DNA from 3 places in the Paenibacillus solisilvae genome. Region 1 is predicted to be linked to each of the others. Evidence: riboswitches for the same ligand, from Rfam matches in the RefSeq annotation. Region 1 holds a riboswitch; each other region holds the start of a gene.
What was found. Region 1 has a riboswitch for cyclic di-AMP ahead of ACFPYJ_RS01770 (hypothetical protein). Riboswitches for the same ligand answer to the same signal wherever they lie in the genome.
Positions count from the first base shown of each region.

Region 2: another riboswitch for cyclic di-AMP. It lies ahead of ACFPYJ_RS32645 (C40 family peptidase); the one in region 1 lies ahead of ACFPYJ_RS01770 (hypothetical protein).
Region 3: another riboswitch for cyclic di-AMP. It lies ahead of ACFPYJ_RS19745 (C40 family peptidase); the one in region 1 lies ahead of ACFPYJ_RS01770 (hypothetical protein).

Region 1 is NZ_JBHSOW010000007.1:141,227-147,383, forward strand. It holds gene ACFPYJ_RS01750 (glutathione peroxidase) at 54-599, opposite strand; gene ACFPYJ_RS01755 (MarR family winged helix-turn-helix transcriptional regulator) at 625-1,083, opposite strand; gene ACFPYJ_RS01760 (CcdC family protein) at 1,431-1,943, opposite strand; gene ACFPYJ_RS01765 (hypothetical protein) at 2,072-2,254, opposite strand; cyclic di-AMP (ydaO/yuaA leader) riboswitch at 2,460-2,619, shown strand; gene ACFPYJ_RS01770 (hypothetical protein) at 2,743-3,213, shown strand; gene ACFPYJ_RS01775 (NanQ anomerase/TabA/YiaL family protein) at 3,238-3,729, opposite strand; gene ACFPYJ_RS01780 (YwbE family protein) at 4,172-4,375, opposite strand; gene ACFPYJ_RS01785 (WD40/YVTN/BNR-like repeat-containing protein) at 4,580-5,746, shown strand.
Region 2 is NZ_JBHSOW010000137.1:14,313-20,469, reverse strand. It holds gene ACFPYJ_RS32665 (fructose-1,6-bisphosphatase) at 202-2,133, shown strand; gene ACFPYJ_RS32660 (aminoglycoside 6-adenylyltransferase) at 2,920-3,036, opposite strand; gene ACFPYJ_RS32655 (cell wall hydrolase) at 3,201-3,845, shown strand; gene ACFPYJ_RS32650 (hypothetical protein) at 3,876-4,073, shown strand; cyclic di-AMP (ydaO/yuaA leader) riboswitch at 4,132-4,284, shown strand; gene ACFPYJ_RS32645 (C40 family peptidase) at 4,288-5,163, shown strand.
Region 3 is NZ_JBHSOW010000071.1:36,800-42,956, forward strand. It holds gene ACFPYJ_RS19720 (nickel pincer cofactor-dependent isomerase, group 22) at 1-723, opposite strand, end outside; gene ACFPYJ_RS19725 (MFS transporter) at 683-1,981, opposite strand; gene ACFPYJ_RS19730 (glycerate kinase) at 2,020-3,165, opposite strand; gene ACFPYJ_RS19735 (CdaR family transcriptional regulator) at 3,336-4,433, shown strand; gene ACFPYJ_RS19740 (hypothetical protein) at 4,609-4,779, shown strand; cyclic di-AMP (ydaO/yuaA leader) riboswitch at 5,107-5,260, shown strand; gene ACFPYJ_RS19745 (C40 family peptidase) at 5,265-5,765, shown strand; gene ACFPYJ_RS19750 (hypothetical protein) at 6,014-6,157, opposite strand, start outside.

The sequences.
Region 1 (6,157 bases):
CACGGGAAACGCAAACGCTGCGCTTTCGTGGACGGCTTTTGTATGATTCGTGATTAGAGCAGCGCTTCGATATCGGCTTTTATATCGAGCGGATTCACATTGGACTCATAACGCTTCACAACTTGTCCTTCGCGGTTCACAAGAAACTTCGTGAAATTCCACTTGATGGAGTTGTCTGCCATACGCTCCGGCATCTTCGCTTTGAGATAGCCATCCATCTTCTGACCGCCCTCGGAGGAGTCGAAGCCAGTGAACGGAGCGGCTTCCGTCAGGTATTGGAACAACTCGCTCGCCGATTCTTCACGAACATCGGATTTGGCGAACAGAGGGAAGGAAACGCCGTAATTGATCTGGCAGAATTCCGCCACTTCCTCGTCGCTGCCAGGCTCTTGACCGCCAAATTGGTTGGATGGGAATCCAAGCACCACCAGGCCTTGATCCTTATACTCCTCATAAACCTTCTGCAAACCCTCGTATTGATACGTAAATCCGCATTTGCTCGCTGTGTTCGCCACCAGCAATACGCTGCCTTTGTAATCGGCTAGTGATTTCAGCTCACCCTTGTTGGTTTCTGCTTGAAAGTCATAAATCGTTGCCACTTTGCATCTCCTCCATGAATAAAAGTTAGGTTCGAGTGCGGCAGTCCGCTTGCTCATGAATGTTCTGTGTCATCTTGTGCAGCTGTTCCCGAAGCTTGCCCAGCTCTTCGGGCAGAAAGTCAGTCTGGCAGAATACCCGTTCCGGGATCAAGAATGCCCGTTCCTTCAAGGAGTGCCCTTCCACGGTCAGTCTAACATTCACACTCCGTTCGTCTGCCTGATCGCGCTCGCGTACGATGAGCTTCATCGTTTCGAGCTTCTTAAGCAGCGGTGTCAACGTACCGGAATCGAGATACAGCCGCTCGCCAAGTGTCTTGACCGGGACATGATCCTTCTCCCACAGCGCAAGCAAGGTTACGTATTGTGTATACGTGATACCAAGCTCGTCGAGAAAAGGCCGGTACAGCTTGGTTACTTCACGGGCACAAGCGTACAGCGCGAAGCAGACCTGATTATCTAATAGAAGCAGAGAATCCCGTTCCATAGTCACCTTCCTCTCTAGCTGCTGGTACGGTAAATTAAATTGTATGCAATCTATATATGTAGAATACCAGTTGGATATGGGAATGTCAATTGCGCCTCTTCCCTTTTAACCTCCGAGTCCGTTTTGTTAAACCTGAATATTCCCAGCCTGTTTCTCAAAATAATACGATGGAACCCCGATCTACTACCGTTAATAAGGAGGCGCCCCTTAAATGTCACAGCGAACGTTATCGATCGCCGCGGAATCGGCTCTTCGATGAACAACTAGATTCCAGCGGACCTCTATAAAAAAAGGCACCTCCCTGTCATTCGGGCATAAGCCCGGCATGACAGGCCAGCGCCTTACATTCACTCCTTGTCTTCCTTTTGCCTAACCCCTTCCTTCTCCAGCTTCCGATAAGCCCTTAGCATCGAAACCCGCCATACCGCTATCATGCCGAAGGCGAGAATGAAGAACAGTCCGCCTGTCTGAGCGATACTGATCTTCTGCTCAACCACATCATGCAGCAGCAGCCTCACGAGCAGCAGGGCGAGCAGAATGAGGATGAACATTTTGGAACGCTTCAGCACAATCGTCTCCCCGACCCGCTCCAGCTTTGAGGTTCGGATGAGCGGATAAGCGAACAAGACAGCTCCGACAGCAAGCGCGGCAAGTGCCCAGCTCCACGGTATGCGCGTCTCAGGGACAACGAACATGAGATATCCAGTCGACATGCCGATTGGCGGGATGATGATTTTGCGCATGGTGGTCGGTCTGTTCGATGCCCGCATGCGCAGGAACAGAACGGCAAGACCCGACAGCAGGGTAACGATAATGGAGCCTATATGTGTCATTCGAATGGGATCAGGCAGCAAGTTCATACGGGTAAGACTCCTTTTCTTACGGATGTTTCAATAGCGGCAGGACAGGAAGGAATCGCTTTCTTCCTATCCTACTTCATTTTCAATTCAGGTTCAATTCCCTCCTCCTCTACCGCGGTCATTCTTCATCAATCCACATTTCTGACAATTAAATAAGCAATGAAGCCGATGGGCCCGAGAATTAATACGACAAGCGCCCACAAACATCCGATATTCCCGCCCCGTTTCTCCGAAGCGTCGGACCATACCCAGAACAGCCCGATAATGGAGGCAAGCCATAGCAAGACAACGATGGTCATTTCCTTAACCACCCCGCATCCACCTGTTTGCGTACATTGTATGTTGGGCGCAAGAAGTTATGCCAAATGAGGAAAATACAGAGATTTTAAGGGTAATTTGGAATCGCATCCGCTATGAATCCGCTTTTACGGTAGAATAGAGGGATTGAATGAAGGAATCGCCTTCGATTGAGGTTTTACTTTCAGCTTCAGGTGGCGTAATATACGTTTCAACAACCATATATCAACGCTTAATTCCCAGCAGGGGAAGCGGGGGAACCAACCGGAGCCTAACTTGGCTTCATGGGGTGAATCCTTATCTATGTTCAGCACGTAAGGACGGGCACTCTCAAGCCTGAATCCGTCAGCTAACCTCGTAAGCGCTTGAGAGAGAACCTAAGATCCTTTCATCTGCAGCTCTTTTTGGCCTGTGGAAGAAGCCAGGGGTAGAGTTTCTCTGCTCTTTAGGCTTCTTTGTGTTGCATTCAGTTGTTTATATCCGAAGGAGTGTGAGATTCACCATGCCGCTATTATCGGAACCGCTCGTTTCCGCAATCGATAACCGTTTGATGAATGTTAAAATAGGCAAAATGGAAGTTTTTCTATGTGACAGCAATCCAACTATCCAGTCCGTCGTTGGCGGCACCCTAGCTTCAGGCTGTAACTGCGTCCTGCTGAATATCTCTTGCGGCGGTGTAACCGCATGGAGTGATTGCCTATTAATCGATAAGCATACATACGTGGATATCGTCAGCTGGTCTGCTGTGTATCTCCAGTTGCGGGGACTCACCATTGCGCAGTGCCTGCAGGTCGTGCAAGCCAAAAAGGAACGCTGGGGACAGGACAAAACCCGGCTCGCAGAAACAGCCCTGAACGCTCTTATCCAGTCATGGAACAACGAGTCAGAAGCAAAGCAAGCCGAGCAGTCGGACCGGGAACGATCCTACCTCTTTCACCATTCCCAGTCCTACTACTCGCTTTGTCTTTATTAACGCGGCAAATTCAGGCTTGCAGCATTAAAGGACAGGCTGCGAAGCACCGAACAGATCGCGGTGAACCTTAACGACCGCTTTGCGAAGCGGGGTATCCTCGGACACGGAGCAGTTAGGCCGGTGAATATCCGTCGGAAACAGCACGATAAAGTCTCCCGGCACCAGATCTATATAATTCTCATGCTGAACATGCTCATAGAAAGCAATATCCTGGGTCTCATAGCGGTTATCCGTAATAATCTGCTCTTCCGATACCTTAGCCACATACATCCGCTCCCGTCCGCTGAGAACCAGCTGGATATCGGTATGGAGCTGATGGGATTCCGGCTTCACACGGCTCTTCTCTTGCGTCGTTACTTCATTGATCAGCAGGAACATGCCCGGCTCTCCGAACTCATGCTTTCCTGCCGGAAGGGCATCCAGATCTGTCTGCTGAAGCCGCTCAATCGCCCGTCTTACAGGCTCCGGGAACGTCGCCCGTTCCTTCTCCCAATTCGTCAAATCGCTGTAGATCATGAGTACCTCCTGAAAGTTATTGCGAGGTTTTACCTGATTAAGCCGAGTAACGGCTCAATTAAGCAATAACCCGCTTCGAAAGCAATGGCTTTTTGCGAGGTTCTTCGTGGTGTACTCCGCCATTATCGGCGAGACTGGCTGGCCTGTCAACGACGGGTCTACTCCGTCAGCTTGGCAATCGGCCTATATACGTATTTAATGAGCTGGATTGTTCCGGGCAGATCGGGGAACATGACAACCAAATTGACTAATATCCACCCGCACACCGTACAGAAAATAAAGACTGCCCTCAACCGGGACGTACGTTATGAGATCAATATCAAGCTTTAGCTTAACCAGTAATGGAATAAATAACCGAAAAACCGCGCTTCAGGCTTTCACCCGAAGGAGCGGTTCTTCTGCATTTTTGCTATTCATAATTCAAGAAAATACTGAAGCCTGCCTATCCTTCTGAACCTATAATGGACTTCACCCGTCCAACATCCCCGCTTTGCAAGCGGACCTTGATGCCATGCGGATGATTAGGGGAATTCGTCAAAATATCCTTTACGACACCCCGTGTTAATTTGCCGGTCGCCTGGTCCTTCTTAAGTACGATATCAACGGTGAGTCCTGCCCGGATTGCCGCTCTTTGCTGCCCATTCATACTCATATACATCTGCTCCTTCTTTACCCATCAACACGTTGATGCTTGATGCTCCCTATCATATGACAGCCGTAATTCGATGTAAAGGAACCGGTGAAGGAAGACAGGCCCGGCAAGTTCTCTTGCAACTATCTTCTTGGCTAATTCGTCATAGGGTGAGAGAGATTGGTGAAAAGTGGGTAATATGAAGGACGAGGTGATGCAATGATGAAAAGAAAAGGTTTTGCCATGCTCGGGGTCATGACCCTGTCCGCAGCGCTGTTCACAGGTATTGGTTCCGCATCCTCAGCTGAAGCGGCGGCTGGAGCGGAACCGGCTGCCGGCTGCCGTACAGACAGCCACGGTCTGACGCTGAAGACGCTGCCGGACACGGGCGATGCGCATTTTCAAGCCATTCAATTCTTAAGTCCATCGATCGGCCGCGCTGCAGGGAATGGGTTCATGATCGGAACATCCGATGGCGGATGCCACTGGCAGAGCATTCAATCCAGCGGCAAATATAGCTTTAACCAAATTCAGTTTCTGACTAACTCAGTCGGTTACGCGCTTGCACAGACCGATGCTGCAAAGCCTAATCTCCTGCTACGCACGGCCAATGGCGGCTCTGCCTTCAAAACCATCTCTACGGGAGGGAATGCATTTAACCGCATTCAGTTCTTCTCGCAGCAGGTTGGTTTTGGATTTACGCAGGCTTTCACCTACAAGACTACGAACGCCGGACAGACTTGGACCAAACTATCTACGCCGCCCAACACGCGTTATGCGCATTTCATCACACCCGACAAAGGTTGGATTCTCGTCTTCCACAGCGGCGGCGGATATGATGTGAAGCGTACCGTGGACGGCGGACGTACTTGGTCGAATAAGCTTTATGTCCACTCTGAACAGACCAGCGGCGGAATGATTTACGGGACAGACAGCTCTGATATCTGGGTCGTCCTGCTCGGAGGCTCGGGTATGTCACAAACCTCCTATTCCTTATATCACACAGCAGATGCGGGTGAGCATTGGAAACAGCTCATCTCCAATCCGACGGCTGGAGGCGGCCCTGCTCCAGGACCGAAGGTGGATGGTTTAACCGGACCATTCGGCGCTCCGCAGGATATGCAGGCCATCGGGAAGAAAGCCGCATACTTGGCAGCTTCCTCAGGTGCGGTGGACCAAATCGGTATCGGCCGTTCATTAGATGACGGCAGGACATGGAAGAATGTGACCGGCGTGCCTGGTTACGGCGGCAAGCTTTCTTTCCCGGCCGCGCTTAGCGGTTATATTGCAACAACCAGCAGCCTGTCAGGCGGGATCTACTCGACTGTGGACGGTGGCATCCACTGGTCGAAGAAATTCTCCATTCCGGAGCCGGTGGAGAAGTAAGAACGAAATATCGGTTATCGGGCAGGCTTCCTTCATTTCGGTGAAGGTGGCCGGCTCTTTTTTATTGCGCGGGAATGCCCGGATAGATGTGATTGACCTCCGACAGGCACCCGAAGGCCAGACGTTTGATTGACCACCGTCACGCGCCGCAGGCCGGACGTTTGATTGACCGCCGTCACGCAACCCACAGGCCGCCGGATGGTGGTTGACCGCCGTTACGCAACCCACAGGCCGCCGGATGTGTGGTTGACCGCCGGTTACGCACCGCCGACTGCGCGAGGTCGATCCGACTAGTGTAGGTTAGCTCGGACCTCTAACACTCACCTATGAAGCGGGTGGACCAGCCGATCCATAAAACTGTTGACAATGAGAATGAGAATTACTATCATCTGAAGTAGTGAATCATATCCC
Region 2 (6,157 bases), on a different contig from region 1:
CCTTTTTCTTTTGTTGAAGTAACTGGCAGGATAGCGTGGGAAGTTTCAGTTATAATAGCTGTTAGTAAGAGTACCAAAGGGAACCTCGGAAACCTAATGTTTTTCCCTTTACTGTTTACACTAAGCTTAAAGGTACGCGGCTAGCCCCATTTAAAAAACCTCTTATACATCACCATATTTCCTTGAAGTGGGACATCTGTTTTGGATGCGCAGTTTCTAGATTTATTGGCCCAGAAATATGATACGAAAGAAAAAGTTGTAACAGAAATCATTAACCTTGAAGCAATCTCCAATCTTCCCAAGGGAACTGAGCATTTTGTCAGTGATTTGCATGGGGAGTTCCAGGCTTTTCAGCATGTACTAAGAAACGGTTCGGGTACCGTAAAAGAGAAAATCAAAGCCTTGTTCCGTGAGGTTTGGACGGATCATGAAATCAATGATTTTACGGCGTTAGTTTATTATCCGGAAGAAAAAATACAGCTGGTTAAAGGAGATCTGTGCAATAAACAAGCCTTGAACCGATGGTACAGACAAACGATTGAACAAATGCTTAAGCTCATTTCTTATGCCTCTTCCAAATATACGCGCTCGAAATTGCGTAAAGCTCTGCCGGAGCAGTTTGTATATATTGTAGAAGAGCTTCTATACAAGACGGATTCGACCAACAATAAGGACCCTTATTATGAGGAAATATACCGGCAAATTATTTCCTTGGGCCAGGCGGACAAGCTCATTATCGGCCTTGCTTATACGACCCAGCGCCTGGTGGTTGACCATCTTCATGTGGTCGGAGATATCTATGACCGCGGGCCGGACCCCGATAAAATTATGGACACGCTGATCAACTACCATTCTGTAGACATTCAGTGGGGGAACCATGATGTCCTGTGGATAGGCGCCTATGCGGGTTCCCTGGTCTGCCTTGCGAATATTATCCGGATCTGCGCCAGATACGACAATCTGGACATCATCGAAGACGTATATGGAATCAATCTTCGCCCACTGCTGAACTTGGCGGAGAAATACTATGATGACAATCCGGCCTTTAGACCGAAGCTGCAGACCGACCATAACGGTTCGGAGCAGGAAATCCTGCAGATTACCAAAATTCATCAAGCCATTGCCATGATCCAGTTTAAGCTTGAAATCCCGATTATCAAGAGACGCCCATACTTTAATATGTCTGAAAGGCTTTTGCTTGAGCAGATCGATTACGACAAAACTGAAATCAAGATCGGCGGAAAAACTTACCCGCTGGAAAACACCTGTTTCGCAACCGTAAATCCGCAGCAGCCTGAACAATTGCTGGAGGAAGAACAGCAGGTGATGGAAAAGCTGCTGTTCTCCGTTCAGCATTCCGAAAAGCTGGCCAGACATATGAATTTTCTTATGAAAAAGGGCAGCCTTTATTTAAAATACAACGGGAATTTGTTATTTCACGGCTGTATTCCTTTGGATGAAGAAGGAAACATGGAAGAAATGCAGATTGAAGACAAGACGTATTCGGGCCGTCAGCTGCTCGATGTTTTTGAATATTATTTACGTTACGCCTTTGCGCATCCGGAAGAGACGGATGATCTGGCTACGGATATGGTATGGTACATCTGGACAGGGGAACGTTCCTCGCTCTTTGGAAAGAGAGAAATGACCAGCTTTGAACGGTACTTTATCCAAGATAAAGAAACCTATAAGGAGAGAAAGAACCCTTATTACCAATTGCGTGAAAATGAGGAGATCTGCCGGAAAATCCTGCTGGAGTTTGATATGAATCCGGATCATGGACATATCATTAACGGCCACACGCCAGTTAAAGAAATTCGTGGAGAGAACCCCGTTAAAGCAAACGGGAAAATGGTTGTCATTGACGGCGGTTTTTCCAAAGCCTATCAATCCACAACGGGCATCGCCGGATATACCTTATTGTATAATTCCTTTGGCATGCAGCTCGTTGCCCATCAGAAATTTAATTCAAAAGAAGATGTGTTATGTAACGGAACGGACGTATTGTCTGTAAAAAGGCTGGTGGACAAAGAACTGGAGCGGAAGCTGGTGAGGGAAACCAATGTCGGGGAGAAGCTGCTGCAGAAAATCTCAAATTTGAAGAATCTCCTGGAATATCGCTACATGAAATGAAACAACTGCTAAATGAAACAACTGGTACAGCCGCGTTACGCTAACGATCCATCTACTTTGCCCTTGGTGTCAGCGACGATGGTATTACCCCTTGTAGAGTAAAGGGTCCGGTTTTTCATGTAATGAATTGCTTAGCGTACGATTTTTTCCTTTTCGTGAGGTGACCCCTACAATGAAGAACGGATCCAATGCGGCTTAAACAACAAGAGCCCAGTTGAAGGCTCTTGTCGCTTAATGGTTTTGAGGGTTATTTTCTTCATTGTCTACTTGACAGGGGTAAGTTCAACAGGGGTAAGTTCAAGGTGGGGGCTATTTGACGCTTACTTTAAACATAGTTTAGACATTAGAATCCGTTCATTTGTAGAGTGAGATCATTTTTTTGATCAGGCTTGCCGTATTCATTTACTGCGTTCAAGGCTGCCACATCGATCCCGCGGCAGCTTCGATGAATACTACTAACTACGCGTTTTTCATAATGACTTGGGGGGCATTCAGTTTTTATTTCTCAAACTATAAATCAAAATAAAAATGATTAGTAAATATTAATACTTACTGTACATGTATGCATAACCAGATTCTTCGCAGTGACAGATAAGCTGACGTAGTATATATTAAATAACTGTGAACGAGATGATTGAAGAACATCGAGTTCATTTCATAACCTTTTTTACTCCTCCGGTGTTTGAGAGTCACCAGAGGAACCTTCGCCCCAGCCCTAATAAGTTGGGGTTCTTTTTTAAAATAACTAAAGCGGCTGCTGTCATCGATCGAGACCGTTGCCACGGATTAATCATCTTCCTCCTCTCTGGCTGCTTCCTGCTTATCTGGATTGCCCCGTGAACCGTTCATAATAACGGCCCGAATCCGCTCGTCTTCCTCCGTTAATTCGACGATTAACCGCAATATTTCCTATTCACTCCGCATTTTCGCCATCATCTGCTGCCCCTTCTGAGAAAATTTTAAGGAAATTATATTTTTTTTAGAATGTAAACAAACTCGCCCCGCTGTGTTAGAATCGGAAATTGATGAAGAATGTATAATAACGAATTGGAGGGGCATCACTCATCATGTACAAGCTTCCAACTCTGCTCGTTCTTTTCTTAATTATTACCACAGCCTTCGTTAGCACGGAGGCGGCGGCTGGACCGTACCCCTATCAAAAGCCCGGCAGCAAAGACCCTCTAACGGAAGATCTCCAGTTCCGGCTGCAGACGCTCGGATATTTCAACGGTCCGATAACGGGCAATTTCGGAAATATCACCACCGGCGCATTAAAGCGGTTTCAGAAGTATAACGGACTTGTCCCCGACGGGGTTGTCGGCCCCATGACATGGCGGAAACTGAAAAAGCTGACCGTTTACCGAGGAGAACTGTCCATGATGGCGCGCGTTATTTACAGCGAAGCCAGAGGCGAAAGCTTCAAGGGCCAGGTGGCGGTTGGCGCGGTCATTCTGAACCGGCGCCTGTCTCCCTTATTTCCGAATACGATTAGAAGCGTCATTTTTGAGCCGAAAGCATTTTCCGCCGTTAACGACGGGCAGTATTGGCTGCTGCCGGATCAAACAGCGTTCCAGGCGGCCAGGGCCGCGATCAAGGGGTGGGACCCGACCGGCAATGCGCTTTTCTATTATAATCCGAAGGTGTCCAAATCGAGCTGGTTCAAAACGCTTAGCTTCACGAAGCAAATCGGCAATCATCAGTTTTACGTTTAGCCAGACACTTAGGAAGGAGGCCTCTATCGAATGAACCTTATCGTCAGCGACCATCATCAAGAACGGGTGGAAGCTGTCGTTGATATTATAAAAGCGGTCACCGGACATGATTCCGTCTCGGATACGTTCATCGACAGAATGAACAAGATGAATTTCGAGGAGCTGGGCCGGCTTGTCATGAAAATAGCCGCAACCCGGACCGTGGACGATAGCATTGAGATGCTTTAGGGCTAGCGTTTTCGTCGAAATCGGCCTAAGCAATGTTATAACTAGTATTATACATAGTGAAAATATTATGCCGAATCCGGCCATGCAGAATGACCGGTACGGGGGAATTTATTTTATGGGGTGAATGCTCGTCCAGCTGTTAGCCGGCCAGCTAGGGAATTCCTCTTCCCGAACCCGTCAACTAACCTCGGAGGCAACATGGAGGCGAATTATTTTGAACCGATTGTTCAAGACCGCTTTTTTGGCTTGCACGGTATGGGCTGCCGGAGCCGCAATGCATGCAGCGACCGCCCATGCTTATTCCGCTCAACACGGAGTGAAAATCCAGATTAACGATTCGATTGTTGCGTTCCCGGATTCGGCGCCGTTCGTTGACGGCAATGGGGGCATGCAGGTGCCTATTCGGTCCGTAGCCGAGCAAATGGGATACAAGATCGACTGGCGCATCGATGGATCGGAGGTACAAATAACACTCCAAAACAACGGCCGAACCATTAAGATGAAAACGGGCTCTAAAGACGCCGATGTGAATGGCAAGCGGGTGACAATGACTTCGCCGCCGGCACTGTTCAAGGATAACCATATGTTCATACCGGTGCGCTTCATCTCCGAAAGCTTCGGGTACAGGATACAATGGGACAACAAGAACGGTATCGCGATCATTTGCAAGGACGGCAAATATCATGCGCCGGCTTGGCATGCTCCGGCACCGCAGCCGAAGACGCCCCCTCTATCCGCAAAGCTTATTAAGAAGGCCAAGACACTGCTCGGCATTCCTTATGTGTGGGGTGGAACGTCGACCTCCGGATTCGACTGCTCCGGATTCGTCAATTATGTGTTCCGGCAGCAGGGGTTGGATTTGCCCCGAACCTCCCGCCAAATATTTCATACCTCGGGGAACCGGGTTACCACTTCGAATCTGAAGCCGGGCGATCTTGTTTTCTTCTCGATTGGTTCCAACTCGCATGTCGGCATCTATCTGGGCAACGACAAATTCATTTCCGCCACCTCGTCGCACGGCATTCATATCGATTCGCTGGCCAGCAGTTATTGGGGATCGAATTACATAGGCGCCAAACGGATTGTATAAGGTTTTCTACAAAAAAAGAGAACCTGATACATCAAAGTCCACAATTATCTGAATAATTGCGCTAATGCTTGAAGGGGTCCCGCCAACATTTTAACGATAATATACGCTAAGCCTTCAATCGTATCTGGGGTTTGGCATTTTTTTTACTCTAAAGGGTACCTCCAGCAAAACGCGGATTTACAACGTTAAGGAGATATGGATACAAAAATAGCCGCTTCTCACCACGCTAAGGGTGCAAAAGGATGTACCTGTATTCGCCCATGATAAATATTGATAATAAGGGGTCCTGCCAACATTCAGAAAAGGGGCAGTACCAGCGTAGCTGTCATGAGAGGTATTCGTATGTTAGTTCTTGGTAACACTTTGCGATCTTTGTCAGCTTCGCTGGTTCCTTTTTATGGATAATAAATGGAAGGGTTTACATCCATTTTGCTCCTCATAACAGCTACGCTGGTATCGGGCCGTATGAGAACTTCCTCCGGAACCTTGGTAACGGTCGGCATAGGGATCAGGAAGTTGAAACACCGTTGAATCCAGAATACGAATACGATGAAAATACGCGTTACATTCACAAGGTAGTGAGAAAGAAGTCATGATTTTTTCTCGGAGAAGTGTTGAAAAAAGGGATTGAAGGAAGGCTACTTGCAGAAGGATTGAACCGCTGGTTCAATCCTTCTGCGCTCATCGAAAGATGATTGGATGCATCAAGTTGACTGCATAATCGTGCGAGGGGGGTCACTGATACAGGATCATTTAAAAAGACACATAAGGAAACCATATCCTGTGCAGTATATTTGCTTTTACGTTGGACAAAGCCGGCTTTTCTAGCGAGCTCTTCAAGCTGAGAAGGAGAAAAATGACGTTGTAATTGCTAGCAGTTGCATTTCTTCGCTGATAGAAAGTGGATTAGACTTCATGACAAACCATCCTTTCTATGGAATCATGCCTGATATAGAAAGGATAGCTTATTTTTCCATTTTGGGGTATAGATTCA
Region 3 (6,157 bases), on a different contig from region 1:
GGATGCCGAGAAACGGAGCAGCTCCGCTTCTCGCTCAGGAATATTGGCAGTGGGAATCGCCTCGATAACGGCGGTTTCCTCGAAAGCATTCTCCACGATGCCCACTCCGCACAAAATATTCAGCTTCTCCAGCATTACACGGGCTACTTCCGGCATGATATCACGAATTCCATGAACGCCGTAGCTGTGCAGCAGAAGCGCCTGTTTATGCTTTCCGAGGCCGATGGCCGCCATCTTCATCAAGCCGCTTTCGATGCCGATCGGCGACTTGAAATCGGTGTGCACTTTGATGCGTCCTACCAGTATGATCGCATCGGCCGAGAGCGCGTTCTTATCGGTATATACGGGCAAGCCGGCGGGAGTTTCGCCGATTTGTTCCACATCCATGGAAGAGACGACCGGCGCCCCGCAGAACTCCTCCGTAATGCCGAAACTATGCAGCACTTCGACTTGCCCCTCGGCCGTCGCGCCTCCATGGCTTCCCATGGTCGGAACGATAATCGGCTCCGCCTCCCACGCCTTCAATCGACTCGCTATAGAACGAATGATGACGGCGATGTTGGCAACTCCTCTGCTGCCGGCAGTTATCGCTACCTTCATTCCTGGTTTGATCTTGTCTTGAATTCCCGCTTTATCCAATTGGGCGAATACTTCAGCTTCGATATCTGTAACAACAGGTCCTTCAAACGATTGTCTTACTTTTGCCATACGAGGCAATTTCATTTCGATTTCCCTCCGTTCTAGTGCTCGGCGATGCGCTGCTTCGCATGGTTAAGCTTATAATATAGGTCATAATAGCGGCCAATACTAAGGACGATGCCAAGAAATAAAAACCCGCATGAAAGTCGCCTGTCGCATCTTTCAATACACCTACAAACTTAGGACCGTAATAGCCGCCCAAATTTCCGATGGCATTCTGCAAGCCTAGAGCGGCGCCGACGATACTGGCCGGCACAACCGCCGTAGGAATCGCCCATAAAGGTCCGTAAGGAGCGTATACCCCGATCGCGGTAATGGAAAGCAGCACCATTTGCAAGTAAGGATCAGTAACGAACTGTCCGGCGACCATACTGGCTGCGGCGATTAACAACGGAATAATGACATGCTGCTGCCGATTCATACGGCGGTCGGACCAATAAGAATTAAGAACCATACCTATCAATGCGCAGGTAAAAGGAATCGCCGTTAACCAGCCCATAGCTGCAGGATCTTCAGTAAATGTTCTTACAACACTCGGCACCCAAAGCGTATATCCGTAAAAGCCGGTCATCCAGAAGAAATACATGACAACCAGACCCCAAACGGTTTTGTTCTTGAATGCAGCCCCGTAGCCTTTGGATTTAACCGCTTTCTTCTGCTCTTCCACTAACTCGTTGTCCAGTCTTTCACGTTCTTCCGCACTCATCCAAGAGGCTTGCTCCGGAGTGTCCTTCACGACGAACAACCAAACGAACGCCCAGATCAGCGGTGGAAATCCTTCAATAACCAACACCGTGTGCCAGTCAAAATGCTGCAGCAATATTCCCGACAAAGGAGCCATTAGCACAGCGGATACCGGAAGGCAAGCCATCCAGAAAGCGTTTGCCCGCGCCCGCTCTTTTAGTGTAAACCATCTTGCCAACAATACCAATACCGCAGGCCAAACGCCGCCCTCGGCCACGCCGAGAAAGAAACGCGCGATTCTTAACTGCGCTTCGGTTTGCACAAAGCCGCATGCAATGGCAGCAACTCCCCACAATACCATCAGAATAAAAATGACTTTTCTCGCCGACCATTTGCTGGCAAGCAGCCCGCCGGGAATTTGCAGGAGCATGTAGCCCCAGAAGAAGATCCCTGCAATATCGCCGACCGCCGAAGCGTTCAAATTTAAATCCTCTTGAATGTAAGGGATCAAGATACCGACATTGATACGGTCCATGTACGCCAACATGTACATGATAAAGGCTACGGGAATGATTTTCAGCCATTTTGAGGAACTCATACGCTCTCCATCTTTCTATTTAAAATTTTGTGTAGACGCTAACAATTCTGACTGTATGATGCTGTATATGTGCGGAATACTTGCTCCGCCGCAAGCTCAAGCAATTCAGATCCCTGTTCCATCGCTTCTTCAAGCGTCATAGGAGCGCTTACAATGCTGTGAAAACTGTGTATTCCATATTGATACAACGTCTCGATCCCTCTGCCGATTGAACCTGCAAGAACAATAACGGGAATTCCTTTCTTTTGCGCTTCCTGCGCGACACCCATCGGCGTCTTCCCCGAAGCGGTTTGGGAATCAATCCGGCCTTCCCCGGTAATGACTAGGTCCGCTCCCTCAAGATTGTCCGTAAGCTTTGTGTACTCGATCACAACATCGATGCCGCGATTCATCTTCGTTGGAAAGAACGCCTGGAATGCTCCGCCGATTCCACCAGCAGCACCCGCTCCCGGTCTGTCGTGCAAATGAATTCCCGTTTTTCTTTCGATCAGATCAGCCCAATGCCTTACATATTCGTCTAACTTGTTCGCCATTTCTTCGGTTGCCCCTTTTTGAGGGCCGAATACGTGAGATGCCCCTTGCGGTCCGATTAACGGATTTTGAACATCGGATGCAATCAGAAAATCAGCTTCAGCCACCCTCGGGTCAAAGTTCCGAACGTCCAGCTCCACAATTCGGCGCAGCTCGCCTCCTCCAAAACCGACGTCGTTTCCCTCGGCATCCAACAATCTCATCCCGAGCGCCTGAAGCATACCGATGCCTCCATCGTTAGTAGCGCTTCCGCCAATGGCAAGAATAAACTGTCGGCACCCTTCATCCAACGCATGTTTAATTAATTGTCCAGTGCCGAATGTCGTCGTTAGCATCGGATTCCGCTGCTCCGCTCGGATCAAATACAAGCCCGAAGCGCTGGCCATTTCAATGACGCAAGTTTTGTTATCGCCAAGTATGCCATATGATGCCTGAACCGGAGATGCAAGCGGTCCTGTTACTATCACCTCCATCCTTCTTCCGCCTGTTGCGGAAACCAAGCTGTCCATCGTCCCTTCTCCACCGTCTGCAACCGGCACTAAAACCGTACTCGCTTCCGGCATGACTTTCCTTATTCCTCTTTCAATGGCTTCAGACGCTTCCAAAGCCGACAAGCTCCCTTTGAATGAATCGGGTGCGATCACAACCTTCATTGCACTTTCATCTCCTTGAAACCGCTTTCCATTTCTATAGATTAATTATATTTTATTTAACTCCTCCCACACATCGGTTATAATAAACAAAAATTCTATTGAAATCAGGATCATTTTCTGTGCATAAATAATAATATAAATTCTACAATATAAGGATGTTTACCTATATTATGTTAACGAAAGAAATTGCTGGTGAAATTATTAAACAAACGATGACCCGATTAAATCGGAATATTAATATTATGGACCATGACGGAACCATTATCGCGTCGGGAGACCCGGATCGGATCAACCAGCTTCATGAAGGAGCATTGGACGTACTGCGCACCGGAAAACCGATTACCGTAACGAAAAAGAATAAGCAGCACTGGAAAGGGGCTCTGCCGGGAATTAATTTGCCGATTCAATTCCAGGGTCAGATGATCGGCGTAATTGGCATTACCGGAAACCCGGAGGAAATTGAAGAGTTTGGCGCACTGGTTAAGATGATCACCGAAATGATGATAAACCAGTCTTTCTTGACTGCACAGGAAGAGTGGAGGCACCGATTGAAAGAACTCATCTTCGATGAATGGGTCCAGGAGGAGCCTAACCTTGAAACGGTAAAACAAAGACTCAACCTGCTCGGCATGAAAGTAGGGACCCCCTGCCAGGTTGGACTGCTGGAGATCGACAATTCCGATCGACCCCTGATGAATCGAGAATTGATTCGAAAGCTCGAAGAAATCTTTAATGAAAAACGCGTCATGATCGGATCTTTGAACGTGAACCGTTTATTCCTTCTCGCACTGGGGATCACGGAGGGAGTTTTCAAAAGAAAGTTAAATCAGGCCATGGACTTGCTGCAGCGAATGAATATCGCATTCCGGATCGGACTTGGGTCTTCCGTTAAAAACCCTGCATTGATCCGCTATTCCCTTGAAGAATCCGAAATCTCCTTGCTGCTCGGAAACGGAGAACAGAAACTTATTGCTTATGCGGAGATTGAAACGAAAGCGCTTATTGAAAGGGTCGATGCTCGCATTAAGCAGCAATATCTCGAACGCATACTGCAGCAGATGCCCGATAAGATGGTAGAGACTCTGGAATGTTTCTTTGCAAACAATCTCAACATCAGCGAGACGGCAAAAGCGATGTATATTCATCGTAATTCGCTGATTTACCGCATCAAGAAAATCAAAGAGGATACAGGCTATAATCCGCAATTGTTCCAAGATGCCGTTTCTCTGCAGCTAGCCGTATGGATATATACCATGAGAAAGAAATAAATATATTTTTTGATTGGATTGCAAATTCTACGGCTTTATCGCTTACCTCTTTATAACCCCTGATTCTTCTAATGCTTCAATTTCCATCTCATCCACTTGTAATCTATCCCCATAAGCTCATCCAATTAAATAAAAAAAGCAAACCAGCTGTGGTCGATGGAGACACCTGACCTGTATGTGGCCGAGTTCAAAATCGCCGATCCCGCCCAAACAGATCGAAACCTATGCGTCGACCCTTCAATCGCTGCTGGAGAAATCAACGAAGACGCCTCAAGGGACCGCTAACCCGAGCGGTTATGTGGCCGGTATCGATTTCTGGATTATGTATGAGCCATTCAAGCCGTAATAGGTATTCCTTCATAGGACTGAACGCGCAATAAAATCCCTGTTCCTTTGCTTGAGCAAGGGGCAGGGATTTTTGATGGGTGTCTTTGCGACTACGCTCAATTCAGCGAAACAACATATCCTGCTCTTCCGCCCCTTTCACTTCATAATCAGACAAGCATAGTGATTTCCCGCAAGCAGATTGTAGTGGAATTGGATCGCTTCCTCTGTAATTGCAGCCCGTATAACGAATGATCTTGTCAAAAAGTTTCACTCTTAGAATTCTAATTTGTGAACAAGTTGTGAACTTGGAAGGATAATCGTGGAAAAACACGAATAAGTAGCCAGAATGAAAAATTTGCCGAATTCCCGCCATTGGGAAACGGGGGAACCATTTTGGGTGAATTGATCCCGACGTCCGCTAGCACGGACGCCAGAGGCGATCATAGGGAGCCTTCAACCGAACCCCACAGCTAACCTCGTAGGCACCGGAAGGAGTTTCCTGTTTTGAAAAAGATCTCTGCAGCACTGATCGGTTTAGCGATGTTGCTTGTTTTCCAAGCCGGGAGCGTTTTTGCAGACTCCAAGCTGGACGGCGTCGTTACCGATCTAATCGGAACACCTTATGCAACAGCCGGCACGACCACAAGAGGATTCGATTGTTCTGGATTTACGATGTACGTGTTTAATAAACTCGGCGTCTCCATCCCGCACGCTTCCCGGTCGCAAGCAGGTCTAGGCAAAAAAGTCGCGAAGAGCGATTTGATTGCTGGCGATCTCGTATTCTTCAATACGAACGGCAAAAGTATTTCCCACGTAGGCATTTATGTTGGAGACGGCAAGTTTGCACATGCATCCTCCAGCAAAGGCGTAACAATCAGCGCACTCAGTGACTCCTACTACGTTAAACGTTATGTTACTGCGCGCCGTGTTATGAGCCAAACCAGTTACGAGAAATATGCAGATGACCCGTCTGATGAGCTGGACGGCGGAGGCGACTCCGATTAAAAACTGCTCCGCATCGCTGCCGCGATGTGCAGGTGGGCCGCAGGTGCTCGTCCCTTTTGGGACGAATGCCTGCGGCTTTATTATTTTGTGCGCCGGCTTAGACAATAGAAGGGCAGAGTGTGCTCCTTGTATTTATATACACCGAAAAGACCTCTGTTCAAACCATTTGCGCGCATTTGAGGCGATTAAACGCCGCGGAATTATAATAGGCTGCCGCCCATACTTAAGGGCGGCAGCCTATTATCGGTTCATGCACCTCCGCGATGAGGATTGGGAATGCCCGATTTCCGCTTTTCATGATCAGACTGCGGGCGCAGTTGGTAGCGGGCCCACCAGAAGGCGCGTCCGATCTGGACATCGAGCTGCACACCGAGCGGGTTGAGCAGTTCATG